Regions from separate parts of the Micromonospora sp. NPDC093243 genome, predicted to be linked through region 2. Evidence: riboswitches for the same ligand, from Rfam matches in the RefSeq annotation. Region 2 holds a riboswitch; each other region holds the start of a gene.
What was found. Region 2 has a riboswitch for S-adenosylmethionine ahead of ACIP9D_RS02715 (ABC transporter substrate-binding protein). Riboswitches for the same ligand answer to the same signal wherever they lie in the genome.
Positions count from the first base shown of each region.

Region 1: it holds a riboswitch for S-adenosylmethionine, as region 2 does, so the genes downstream of both, ACIP9D_RS25510 (aminotransferase class V-fold PLP-dependent enzyme) here and ACIP9D_RS02715 (ABC transporter substrate-binding protein) in region 2, are expected to answer to the same signal.
Region 3: it holds a riboswitch for S-adenosylmethionine, as region 2 does, so the genes downstream of both, thrC (threonine synthase) here and ACIP9D_RS02715 (ABC transporter substrate-binding protein) in region 2, are expected to answer to the same signal.

Region 1 covers NZ_JBIVNT010000008.1:15,611-19,814, reverse strand. Annotated here, with positions in the region: gene ACIP9D_RS25515 (aromatic acid exporter family protein) at 1-1,217, shown strand, start outside; gene ACIP9D_RS25510 (aminotransferase class V-fold PLP-dependent enzyme) at 1,242-2,507, opposite strand; SAM riboswitch class IV at 2,553-2,674, opposite strand; gene ACIP9D_RS25505 (PrsW family intramembrane metalloprotease) at 2,698-4,173, shown strand.
Region 2 covers NZ_JBIVNT010000001.1:584,966-589,169, forward strand. Annotated here, with positions in the region: gene ACIP9D_RS02710 (S8 family peptidase) at 1-1,028, shown strand, start outside; SAM riboswitch class IV at 1,397-1,509, shown strand; gene ACIP9D_RS02715 (ABC transporter substrate-binding protein) at 1,774-2,646, shown strand; gene ACIP9D_RS02720 (amino acid ABC transporter permease) at 2,686-3,465, shown strand; gene ACIP9D_RS02725 (amino acid ABC transporter ATP-binding protein) at 3,462-4,204, shown strand, end outside.
Region 3 covers NZ_JBIVNT010000008.1:38,042-42,245, forward strand. Annotated here, with positions in the region: gene ACIP9D_RS25590 (GNAT family N-acetyltransferase) at 1-582, opposite strand, end outside; gene thrC (threonine synthase) at 851-2,137, opposite strand; SAM riboswitch class I at 2,149-2,284, opposite strand; gene ACIP9D_RS25600 (DMT family transporter) at 2,420-3,391, opposite strand; gene ACIP9D_RS25605 (metalloregulator ArsR/SmtB family transcription factor) at 3,483-3,800, shown strand; gene ACIP9D_RS25610 (DUF4232 domain-containing protein) at 4,087-4,204, shown strand, end outside.

The DNA.
Region 1 (4,204 bases), on a different contig from region 2:
ACGGTCGGCTGGCCGACATCGACAGCGCCCGCATCGCCGAGGCGATGGACCAGGTGCGGCACCGGAGCAAGGCGACGCTGCACGATCGGCTGCACCGGGTCCGGATGGCCGCGGGGCTGGCGGTGCAGGCCGGGCTGGCGGCCGCGCTGGCCTATCTTGTCTCGCACCGGCTGCTGGGCAACCCACAGCCGGTCTTCGCGCCGATCTCCGCCGTCGGCACCCTGGCCGCCTCGGTCGGCCAGCGCTTCCGGCGGACCGTGGAGCTGATCGTCGGCGTGGCGATCGGGGTGGGCATCGGCGATCTCCTCATCCACCTGCTCGGCACCGGCGCGTGGCAGCTCGGGGCGGTGGTCACGGCGGCCATCCTGCTGACCATCTTCGCCGGGGCGAGCGTCGCGATCGTGATCCAGGCCGCCGCCACCGCCGTGCTGATCGTGACGTTGAGCCCCTCCACCCAGGATCTCGAGATCCCCCGGTTCATCGACGCCTTCGTGGGCGGCGGGATCGCGCTGCTGGTGACGGCGATCCTGCTGCCGCTCAACCCGCTCCGGGTGATCAATCGCGCCGCCCGGCCAGCGCTGGACCTGCTCGCCTCCCAGCTCGACGCGACCGCCGAGGGACTGCGCACCCTGGACCGGGGCAGCGTGCAGCGGGCCCTGGACCGGCTGCGCGACAACAAGGAGGAGCTGGCCAACCTCGCCGAGGCGATCGAGGGGGCGAAGGAGACGGCCACCCTCTCCCCGGCCCGCTGGCACCGACGCGACGAGTTGACCCACTACGCCGAGGCGGCCGACCCGATCGACCGGGCGATGCGCAACAGCGGCACGCTCATCCGGCGCTCGGTCACCCTGCTCGAGGACGAGGAACCGATCCCGGGACCCATGCCGGACGCCATCTCGCACCTGGCCGAGTCGGTCCGCCTGCTCAAGCACGAGTTCGCCGTCGGTGACGAGCCGGAGCAGTCCCGGGAACGGTCGCTGCGCGCGGTCAGCGAGGCCGGCCGGGCGTACGCCGAGGGGGTCGGCTTCTCCGGCAGCGTGGTGATCGCCCAGGTGCGTACCACGGCGAGTGATCTCCTGGTCGCCTCCGGCATCGAGCAGGACGAGGCGAACCGGCTGATCCGGAAGTCCTTCGGCGAGCAGGAGGCACCGCGGGGCGGTGGGCCCGAGCCGGACGAGAGCGGCCCGAAGCAGCCCACCGCGCCCCCGGTCGGCTGACCGGCCCGGGTGCGTCCGGTGCGGTCAACCGAGGGTTGCCAGCGCCGCCAGGAGCCGGTCGACGTCCGCCGTCGTGCTGCCCAGGCCGATACTGGCCCGCAGCGCGGTCGGCGGCAGATCCCGGCGGCCGGTACGGGCCGCCGCCTCGGTCAGCAGCCGCCGGGCCAGCGGGTGGGCGCAGAAGAGCCCGTCGCGCACCCCGATCGCGTGCCCCCGGGCCAGCTCGGCGGCGACCTCGGCGGAATCCCGCGCGGCGACCACGAACGAGACGATGCCGACCCGTGGCGCGTCCGGGCCGAAGGTGCGCAGCTCCACCACGTGCGGCAGCGCGGCGAGCCCGTCCCGCAGCCGGGTCAGCAGCCGCTGCTCCCGGCGGTGCAGCTCGGCCCGGTCGGCGTCGGCGAGGGCGGCGCAGACCGCGGCCAAGGCGACCGCGCCGAGTAGGTTGGGCGTACCCGCTTCGTGCCGCGCCGGCCCGAGCGCCCAGCTCACGTCGTGGGTGGCCGCCCCGACCCGGCTGGTGGCGCCGCCACCGGAGAGGTACGGCGGTGCCGCGTCCAACCAGTCGGCCCGCCCGATCAGCACACCGGCGCCGAACGGGGCGTAGAGCTTGTGGCCGGAGACGGCCAGGTAGTCGACGTCCAACTCGAGCAGGTCGACCGGGGCGTGCGGGGCGAGCTGGGCGGCGTCCAGCGCGATCCGGGCCCCGTGTCGCCGCGCCACCCGGGCCAGCTCGGCGACCGGCCAGCGCTCTCCGGTCACGTTGCTGGCCCCGGTCACCGCGACCAGCACCGGAAGCCCCGGGTTGGCGTCCCGCCGCAGCTCGGCGAGGGCCGCGTCCAGGGCCCGCACCGCCTCGCCGGGGTCGGCCGGCACGGGCAGCCGGACCGAGCCGCGCGGCCAGGGCAGCAGGTTCGCGTGGTGCTCGCCGGCGAAGGTGACCACGGTGGTGCCGGGCGGCAACGCGCGTCCGAGCAGGTTGAGCGCGTCGGTGGTGTTCCGAGTGAAGATCACGTGGTCGTCGCTGCGGGCGCCGAAGAAGTCGCCCACCGTCTGCCGGGACCGCTCGTAGGCGAGCGTGCAGCGACGGGAGAGCGCGCCGGCGCCGCGGTGCACGCTGGCGTACCAGGGAAGCAGCTCGGCCACCGCGTCGGCCGCGACCCGCGCGCACGGCGCGGTGGCCGCGTAGTCGAGGTTGATCTCGCCTGGCACGCCGAGCACGTCGAGCGGCCCGGCTGCGGCGGGAACGGTGGCCGGAGCGGGTAGTGCGGGTACGAGGGTGACGGACATGGCAGAGCCTCCCGGGTCCGGGACCCCGGGTGCACGTCGGGACGGGGTCCGCGCTTGCCCGGCTCACGAATCGGGGCCGGGCCCGGTCATCACCCGGGGCACCCCACCGCGAACTCGACGAGGGTTGCCGGCCAGCAAGCCGGGGCTTGACGCTGGCGCTCGTGACCTGTCGGCAGCATAGCGGCCGCCGATGCGACCGAACCAGCCGGCCGGGGATGGCTACGCTGACCGCATGGCCGACACCCCGCCCGGCGGAGCCCTGCCGTCGCCGACCGCGCCTCCCGCCCCGCCCGCGCCCGGTGCCGCGCCCCGGATGCCGCTGCGCCGGCTGGGCTGGCGACGGTTCCTGGTGCTCGCCGCGGTGGTGCTCTTTATCGCCGCCTGCGCGACCTTCATGGCCTTCACCCTGGGTGAGAGCCTCGGCGCCCAAGCGCTGCTGATCGGCCTGGTGGCCGCCATCCTGCCGGTGCCGGTGCTGGTCGGGTGCTTCCTCTGGCTCGACCGGTACGAACCGGAACCGCTGAAGTACCTGGTCTTCTGCTTCACCTGGGGCGCGTTCGTCTCCACCGCCGCCGCGCTCACCGTGAACGAGTTCGCCGCCCGCCGGTTCGACGACTGGGGGCTGCCGTCCGCCCTCACCAGCGTGCTGGTCGCGCCGTTCGTCGAGGAGTTGACCAAGGCGCTCGGGCCGATCCTGCTGCTGATCTTCCGGCGCCGGGAGTGGTCGGGCATCACCGACGGCCTGGTCTACTGCGGGCTGTCCGCGGTCGGCTTCGCCATGGTGGAGAACATCCTCTACCTCGGCGGCTACGGCTTCCGCACCGGCGTGGAGCAGTTCGGGCCGGCGACCGGCGCCCAGCAGGTCATCGCCATCTTCATCGTCCGGATCCTGCTCTTCGGCTTCGCCCATCCGCTCTTCACCTCGATGACCGGGGTGGGGCTGGGCATCGCCGCGCGTACCGCCGACCGCCGGGTCCGGGTGCTGGCCCCGATCGCCGGCCTGCTGCTGGCCATGATGCTGCACGGCACCTGGAACCTGCTGCCGACGCTGACCCAGGCCACCGGCCAGGCGTTCATCATGCTGTACGGCTTCATCGGGGTGATGGTGCCGATCTTCTTCGGTATGGTCGGGCTGGCGGTTTGGCTGCGCGCCTGGGAGGGGCGGCTCACCGAGCGGACCCTGCCGGACTACGTCCGTGCCGGCTGGCTGAGCCCGCCCGAGGTGGCGGCGCTGAGCAGCCTGGGCCGCCGGCACGCGGCGCGGGCCTGGGCGCGCCGGGTGGCCGGCGACGGCGGGGTGAAGGCGATGCGTGGTTACCAGTTCGCCGCCACCCGGCTGGCGCTGCTGCGCGACGGCTCGCTGCGGGGCCTGGACCGCCGGCCGGTGGACCGGGAGCGGACCGCGCGGGAGGAACGGGAGTTGCTGGACGCGATCACCGCGTACCGGTCGTACTTCGCCGGTCGCGATCCGCAGGCCCCCGCCGGGGTGTGGGACGGGAACCGCTACCACCTGCGGTTCCCGGACGGCTCGCAGCGGGCGGTGGACCCGCCGGAGGAGCCGGTGGTGCCGATCCCGGTGGTGCTCGCCGCGCCGCCGCCGCACCCGGCCGGTTATCCGCCGCCGGGCTGGTACGGCCCGCACCCGGGCTGGCCGGGGCGTTCCTGACCTGGAGGGGCGCTGGTTCCCGGGCGGCGCC
Region 2 (4,204 bases):
AGCACGCCCTGCGTGGCTACTCGGCCCGGATGAGCCCCACCGCCGCGGCCCGGATCGCCCGCGACTCCCGGGTGCTCTTCGTCCAGCCCGACGGGGTGGTCAGCACTGACGCCCAGACCACGCCCACCGGCATCAACCGGGCCGACGCCGAACTCAGCCCCACCGCGAAGATCAATGGCGTGGACGAGCGGGTCAACGTGGACGTCGCCGTCATCGACAGTGGCGTGGACCTGGACCACCCGGACCTGAACGTCTACACGGCCGGCGCCAAGAACTGCTCCACCGGCAACAGCGCCGACGACGGCAACGGCCACGGCACGCACGTCGCCGGCACGATCGGCGCGCTCGACAACAGCGCCGGTGTGGTCGGCGTGGCCCCGGGCGCGAGGATCTGGCCGGTCCGGGTACTGAACAACGCGGGTAGCGGGTCGTTCTCCGCGATCATCTGCGGCATCGACTACGTGACCGCGCATGCCAGCGAGATCGAGGTCGCCAACATGAGCCTCGGCGGCTCGGGCACGGACAGCGCCTGCGGCACCAACCGGGACGCGATGCACGAGGCGATCTGCCGCTCCGTTGCGGCCGGTGTGACCTACGTGGTGGCGGCCGGCAACGAGACCGACAACGCGGCCAATCACGTGCCCGCGGCGTACGACGAGGTGATCACGGTCAGCGCCCTGGCCGACTTCAACGGCGTGCCCGGCGGCGGCGCGGCGGCCACCTGCCGCAGCGACGTGGACGACACCATCGCCGACTTCTCCAACTTCGGCGCGGACGTCGACCTGATGGCGCCCGGTGTCTGCATCTACTCCACGTGGAAGGGCGCCGGCTACAACACCATCTCCGGTACCTCGATGGCCAGCCCGCACGTCGCCGGTGGCGCGGCCCTCTACAAGGCCACCCACCCCAGCGCCTCGCCGGGCGCGGTGAAGTCGGCGTTGCAGGGGGCCGGCACCACCGCGTACAACTGGCCGGCCGGCGACCCGGACGGCGTCCAGGAGAAGCTGCTCAACGTCTCCACGTTCTGACCGATGACCCGTCCCGGCTCCCGCACCCGGGGGGCCGGGACGGACCCCCGGCGGCCGATGCGCCGGCGCCGACCGGCGCCGGCGCTTCCGCGTGCCCCCTCGCGCTGACGGTCAGCGGGCCTGCGCACCGGGTACGGCGGCCGACTTCGGCTCACCGCTCGGCGGTCCCGCTCAGCACCCGACCTCTGCCTCCGCGCCGCAGGCTCGGCGGTGCGTCCACCATCCGGTGATGGTGTCACCGCCGCCCACGCCCGGTGGGCGATTCGCCCGGCTTCGGGCGCGTGCCTGCTCCGTGCCCGGCGTGGCCCGGGTGAGCGTGGTCATAACGGGTGGACGATGCCCCGTACCGCCCTGCTAGCCTCGGCGCAGGTCATGAGCGCCAGCGTCAAGCCCCGGCTCGCTGGCCGGCAACCCTCCTCCGCGGTGGGGTGCCCCGGGTGAAGACCAGGCATCGGAGCAACCTCCGGTGCAAGCGTGGCCTGGTTCCCAGGTCAACCCGACCCAGGAGAACCAGAATGATCCGCACCAGCACTCCTCCGGTCGCCGCGTCGGTCTCGTCGCCCACGCCGGTGGCCCTGACCCGGCGCCGCCACGTCGACATGATGTGGGTCTGCAGCGCCGCGTGTCGCCTCTCGCGCTGACGCGCCCGCCCCCGCTCCCCTGATCGATCCCGCGGTACGCCCATCGGGCGCACCGTCGGCGGCGCACGCCCGTGCCCCGCCGCTGACACCATTCGGAGACACCTGTGCGATCTCTTCCTGCCCTGACCCGGGTGGCCGCCCTCGGCGTGGCCGCACTCCTCGGCGCCGCCGCCCTCACCGCCTGCGGCGACGACGCCTCGTCCAGCGCGGCGGACAACCCGTACGAGCTGCTCCAACCCGGCGTGTTGCGGGCCGGCACGCTCACCGACGCGCCGCCGAACGTGTACCTGAAGGACGGCAAGTTCACCGGTTTCGACAACGACCTGCTCAGCGCGGTCGCCGCGAAGATCAACCTGAAGGTGGAGTTCGTCGGTACCGACTTCTCCGCGCTGCTCGCCCAGGTCAACAACCACAAGTTCGACGTCGGCAGCTCCTCGATCACGATCACGGAGGCGCGCAAGAAGACCGTCGACTTCGGTAACGGCTACGACTTCGGCTACTTCGGACTCGACGTTCCGGCCGGTTCCCCGATCACCAGCTTCGACCAACTCAGCGGCAAGCGGGTCGTGGTGGTACAGGGCACCGTGCAGGACGACTACGCCACCGGCAAGCAGCTCAACCCGGTGCGGGTGCCGGACTACAACGGCGCGATCAACCAGCTCAAGGCCGGCACCGCCGACGCCTGGATCGCCCCGGCTGAGATCGGTGAGAAGTCCGCCGCGGACAGCGGGGGCAAGATCTCCGTGGCCGCGAAGCAGCTCAGCCCGGCGCCGACCGCGTACGCCGTGGCGAAGGGGAACGACAAGCTGCGCGAGGCGCTGAACAAGGCCCTCGACGAGGTGATCGCCGACGGCACGTGGAGCCGGCTGCAGGCCCAGTACTACCCGGGCCGGCCGGTGCCGGCGGACTTCAAGCCGGGCAGCGGCACCGTCGCGGTTCCGGCGGCGCCGTCGGCGTCGGCGTCGGCCGCGTCCTGACGGTACGAGACGACGAGCGGGGCGGTAGGAGAGGCGACTATGGATCCGTTGCGCACCCTGTGGGAGACCTTCTTCGACTGGGAATCGATGCGCGAGGCGCTGCCCGAGATGCTGACCGTCGGGTTGCCCAACACGCTGATCCTGGCGGTCTCCGCCGCCCTGCTCGGCTCGGTGCTGGGCATGCTGCTGGCCATCGCCGGCATCTCCCGCACCCGCTGGCTGCGCTGGCCGGCGCGGGTCTACACCGACGTGTTCCGGGGCCTGCCGGCCGCCGCGACGATCCTGCTGATCGGCGTCGGGCTGGCGCCGCTCGGCATGCAGGTCTGGGGCCCGAACCCCTACCCGCTGGGCATCCTGGCGCTCTCCCTGATCGCGGCCGCCTACATCGGGGAGATCTTCCGATCGGGCATCCAGTCGGTGGAGGCGGCCCAGTTGGAGGGCGCGCGGGCGCTCGGCTTCTCCTGGGGCGAGTCGATGCGGATGGTGATCATCCCCCAGGGCGTACGACGGGTCCTGCCGGCCTGGGTCAACCAGCTCATCGCGCTGATCAAGGACTCCAGCCTGGTCTACTTCCTCGGCCTGGTGGCCAGCGAGCGGGAGCTGTTCCGGATCGGCCAGGACTACGCCGCCACCACCGGCAACGAGTCCGCGCTGCTGCTGGCGGGGCTCTTCTACCTGGCGCTGACCGTGCCGCTGACGCACGTGGTCAACGCGATCGACCGGCGGCTGCGACACGGCCGCCCGGGCGCCCCGCCGAGCGACGACACCTCCGACGTGGACCTGACACTGCCCGGCGCGGCGGGAGGGAGCCAGCGATGAGCACCGACACCACGACCACCAGCACCTCGGTCAGCCTGGGTGTCCGCGACGTGCATCTCGCCTTCGGGGCGAACCAGGTGCTCCGCGGCGTCGACCTGGACGTGCCGCGCGGCACGACCGCCTGCGTGATCGGCCCGTCCGGGTCGGGCAAGTCCACCCTGCTGCGGACCATCAACCGGCTGATCGAGCCGGACCGTGGCGACGTGCTGCTGGACGGACGCAGTGTGCTGTCCGACGACCCGGACGCGCTGCGGCAGCGGGTCGGCATGGTCTTCCAACAGTTCAACCTCTTCCCGCACATGAGCGTGCTGCGCAACGTCACCCTGGCGCTGCGGCGGATCAAGCGGCTGGGCGAAGAGGAGGCGGTGGCGGTGGCCCGGGCCCAGCTGGACCTCGTCGGGCTGGCCGGCAAGGCGGACGCCCGGCCGGCGCACCTCTCCGGCGGCCAGCAGCAGCGGGTGGCGATCGCCCGGGCGCTGGCGTTGCAGCCGCAGGTGATGCTCTTCGACGAGGCGACCAGCGCGCTCGACCCCGAGCTGGTGAAGGGGGTGCTCGGGGTGATGGCGGACCTGGCCGCCGGCGGCATGACCATGGTGGTGGTCACCCACGAGATGGGCTTCGCCCGCGAGGTCGCCGACACGGTGGCCTTCATGGACCGTGGGGTGGTGCTGGAGGCCGGGCCGCCGGCCGCGATCTTCGAGGGGGCCGAGCACCCGCGGCTGCGCCGCTTCCTCGACCA
Region 3 (4,204 bases), on a different contig from region 2:
GACGTACTCCTCGGGGACGAGGCCGTGCCAGCGGACCGTGCGGTAGCCGGCGGCGTGCGCCCGGGCGTCGGCGTGCAGCACGTCCAGCGCGCCCTGGTCGACCCGGGTGGGGTCGAGCCGGCGGCGGATCTCGGCGAGCGCTGGCTGCGCCCCCAGCGCGGCGGCGAACGCGGCGCCGGCTGCCGAACGGGCCGGCCCACCGGGCAGCTCCATGACCGCCATCCCGATGACCCGCTTGCGGCCCTGCTCACGCAGCAGCCGCAGGCAATGCTCGTGCAGCGCCCGGCCGACTCCCCGCCGCCGGTGCGCCGGATGGACCACCAGCTCGACGGTGGCGTTCTCGGTGTTGTCCAGCTGCGGCAGGTCCAGCGCCAGGTAGCCGGCGGGCACGCCATCCAGCCGGGCCAGCGCCCAGAGCGTGACCGTGCCCGGCATCGGGTGGGTCAGCATTGCCTCGAAGCGCTGGCGACAGAACGGCGGGAAGTCGGGCAGGTCGGCGTCGTTCGCCGCCGCCCCGACCCGGTAGGCCTCGTCGATCGCGGCCGGGTCGGCGGCGTCGAACGGCGCGATCGTGATGCTCATGCCGGAAGGGTGCGCCCTGGGAACGCGATCGGGCCAGCGAATTTTCGCTGGCCCGATCGGACGTTGGTCGGGAGGGACACTCGCACAACGCCTCCGGCGTTGGGTCGTAAGAACTTCAAAAGTCTTCGGCGAAATGCCCTCCCGCACGGAGCATCTTGCGCCGTCCGGTTCCTGCCGTCAAGTCCTTAGCGGCGGGTTTTCCGCACCCAGAGCGAAAAGCCGGTTACCCGGCGGATCGGCCTGATCCCCCGTCCGGGCGATCCGCGGGTCAGCCGAGCAGGCCCGCGTCGCGGGCGGCGCGCAGGGACGGGCGGATCCGATGGGTGGGGCCGACCTCACCGGCGACCGCGTCGATGGTCTTCAGCCCCTCGCCGGTGTTGAAGACCACGGTCTCCGCGGCCGGGTCGAGCTTGCCCGACTCGACCAGCTTGCGGAGCACCGCCACGGTGACCCCGCCGGCGGTCTCCGCGAAGACGCCGGTGGTGCGAGCCAGCAGGCGGATGCCGGCGCGGATCTCGTCGTCGTCGACGTACTCCATCCAGCCCCCGGTACGGCGCACCGCCTCCAGCGCGTAGAGGCCGGCCGCCGGGTCGCCGATGTTCAGCGACTTGGCGATGCCGGTCGGCTTGACCGGGACGATCGTGTCGGTGTCGGCGTGCAGCGCGGTGGCGATCGGGTTGCAGCCGGCCGACTGGGCGCCGAAGACCTTCCAGCCGCCGGCCGGCGCCTCGACCAGGCCGACCTCGACCAGCTCGGAGAACGCCTTGTCAATCTTGGTGAGCAGCTCGCCGCTGGCCATCGGGATGACCACCTGGGCGGGGATGCGCCAGCCGAGTTGCTCGGCCACCTCGTAGCCCAGGGTCTTGGAACCCTCGGCGTAGTAGGGGCGCACGTTGACGTTGACGAACGCGGTGTCCTCGAACTCGTCGGTCTCGACCAGCTCGCCGCAGAGCCGGTTCACGTCGTCGTAGGAGCCGTCGATGGCGACCAGCTCGCCGCCGTAGACGGCGGTCGTGACCACCTTGCCCTGCTCGAGGTCGCCGGGGATGAAGACCACCGAGGGCACCCCGGCGCGGGCCGCGTGCGCGGCCACCGAGTTGGCCAGGTTGCCCGTGGAGGCACAGGCGTACCGGGTGAAGCCGAGCGCCCGGGCGGCGGTGAGCGCCACCGAGACGACCCGGTCCTTGAACGAGTGGGTGGGGTTGGCGCTGTCGTCCTTCACCCAGAGCGGGGCGGTGATACCCAGCTCGGCGGCGAGGTGCGGGGCGGCGACCAGCGGGGTGAGGCCGGGGTTCAGGGTGACCCGGGTGGCCGGATCCTGACCGGCGGGCAGCAGCGCCGCGTAGCGCCAGATGTTGTCCGGGCCGGCCTCGATCTGCTCGCGGGTGACGGTGGCCAGCGCGGCCGCGTCGTAGTCGACCTCCAGCGGCCCGAAACACTCGTAACAGGCGTGCTGGGCGGCGAGCGGGTAGCGGGCCTCACAGGCCCGACAGACCAGGGCGCGGGCGGGGCTGGCGGTGGTGTCGATACCGGGGGCGGCGAGCGTCGACGTCATGTCGAAGATTCCTCTCATCTTTCCCCGCATCGCACGGTGCGGCGGGGACGGAATTGGCACCTGCCCCGCGGGTCGCTCAGCGATGAGCGCGCGGGGTGGTTGCCGGGGCGTCTTCGGGCCGTATCCCTCAGCCCCTCTGGATGAGGTATGCAGTTGTGCGAACGAGTCTACGGCCGGGCCGCCGACCGTCCAGTCCGCCGTCCCACGGTGTGAGCCGCCGTCATCTTCACCCACCCCGAACGGCCGCCCCCGGGTCCCGGGGGGGGCGGCCGAGAGGGCGGGCTAGCGCGCGACCACCGCCACCGGGTCGACCACCGCGACGGGGTCCGAGACCGCCGCCGGCCGGTCGCCGGGCGGGGTGGCCCGCACCCGGGCCCGGGTCACCAGGTTGGCCGCGACCAGGGACGCGATGGTCAGCGCCGCGCCGGCCAGTTCGACCGGGCCGGGTCGGTAGCCGCGGGCGATCTGCACCACGAAGGTGGTCACCGGGACGAGGTTCATGAACAGCGCGGCGTTCGCCGAGCCGAGCCGCTGCACCCCGGTGTTCCAGGCCAGCACCGCGATCACCGCCCCCACGATCACGGCGTACGCCAGCTGCGGCGCGACCGCGACGAGGTCGGCGCCGGCCGGCGCGTGCTGCCACCCGGCGAGGTCGGCGACGGCGCTCGCGGCGAGCATGAAGAGCGTGCCGGCGAGCGCGGTCAGCGTGGTGTAGCGCAGCGGCGACCACTCGCCGAACCGGCCGGCCCCGTGCGTGTAGATCCCCCAACCGACGACCGCGCCGATCATCATGAGGCCGCCGAGACCGAACTGACCGAGCCCGGCGAGGCTGCCGCGGGTGATCACCAGGCCGACACCGAGGAGCGCGACCAGGGAGAGGGCGAGCAGGGCGGGCCGCGGGCGTACGCCGTCCCGAGCCCACCGGACCAACTGGGTGACCAGCGGCGTGGTGGCCACGAAGAGGGAGATCTGCTGCGGCGCGGCGTGCTCCAGCGCCAGGTTGGTGAGCAGGTTGAAGCCCGCGAAGCCGACCACGCCGAGCACCGCCACCTCGACACCCCGACCGCCGGAGCGCAGCGCGGCCACGCCCTCGCGGAGCAGCAGCAGGGCGAGCAGGATCACGGTGGCGAAGAGATAGCGGGCGGTGGTCAGGTTGAGCGGGTCGACCCAGGTCAGCGCGCTGGCCAGGACGGGGAACATCACTCCCCAGCTCAGCGCGGCGAGCAGCGGAAAGGCGGCGGCGCGAGAGCGCATGCTCAGCTCCTATGTTCGAGTATCTTCGAACCAACGATCCCGACCCTAGGAGCTTGTTCGATTTTTGTCGAACAAGGGTTACACTGCTCACATGGAGCTGCACGAACCCGAGTTGCGCGAGGTGCCGGTCACCGCGGTGCTGGGAGCGCTCGCCGACGACGTACGCCTACAGATCGTGCGGGCGCTCGCCGAGGGCGGCGAGTACGCCTGCGGCAGCTTCGAGTTCGGCGTCTCCAAGGCCACCCGCAGCCACCACCTGAAGGTGCTGCGCGAGGCCGGCCTGACCCGCACCCGGGCCGCCGGCACCAGCCGCTACGTCCGGCTGCGCCGCGACGAACTGGACCGCCTCTACCCCGGCCTGCTCGACGCCGTCCTCACCCGCAGCGCCGCACCCGGCGAGCGGGTCTGAACCAGTCCCGCAACCGCCGGTCCCGCAACCCCCGGTCCCGCAACCGCCGGTCCCGGGCCCGAGCGCGCCCCGGCCGACCTGCTGGACCGGCTGCGCCGTGGACCGCAGCCCGACTGGCGGTTGATTCGCGGGTCCTGTCGACCTGCCCCATATCTGGACCGCGCACGCGATACCGCGCCGCCCGGCTTCCGGTGGTCCATATTTGGGGCAGTTCGACAGTGGGTGACCGGACCACCGGCCGCACCCGGACGGACACCGGCCGGGCGGATCTTGGGAGGATGCGGCGGTGAGACCTTCAGTGCGACTCCGACCGGCACGCTTCCGTCTCCTACTCGCCGGCCTTCCGCTCGTCGGAGCCGCGCTGCTCGGGGCCTGCACGTCGGGGGGCGGACCGACCAGCCGGG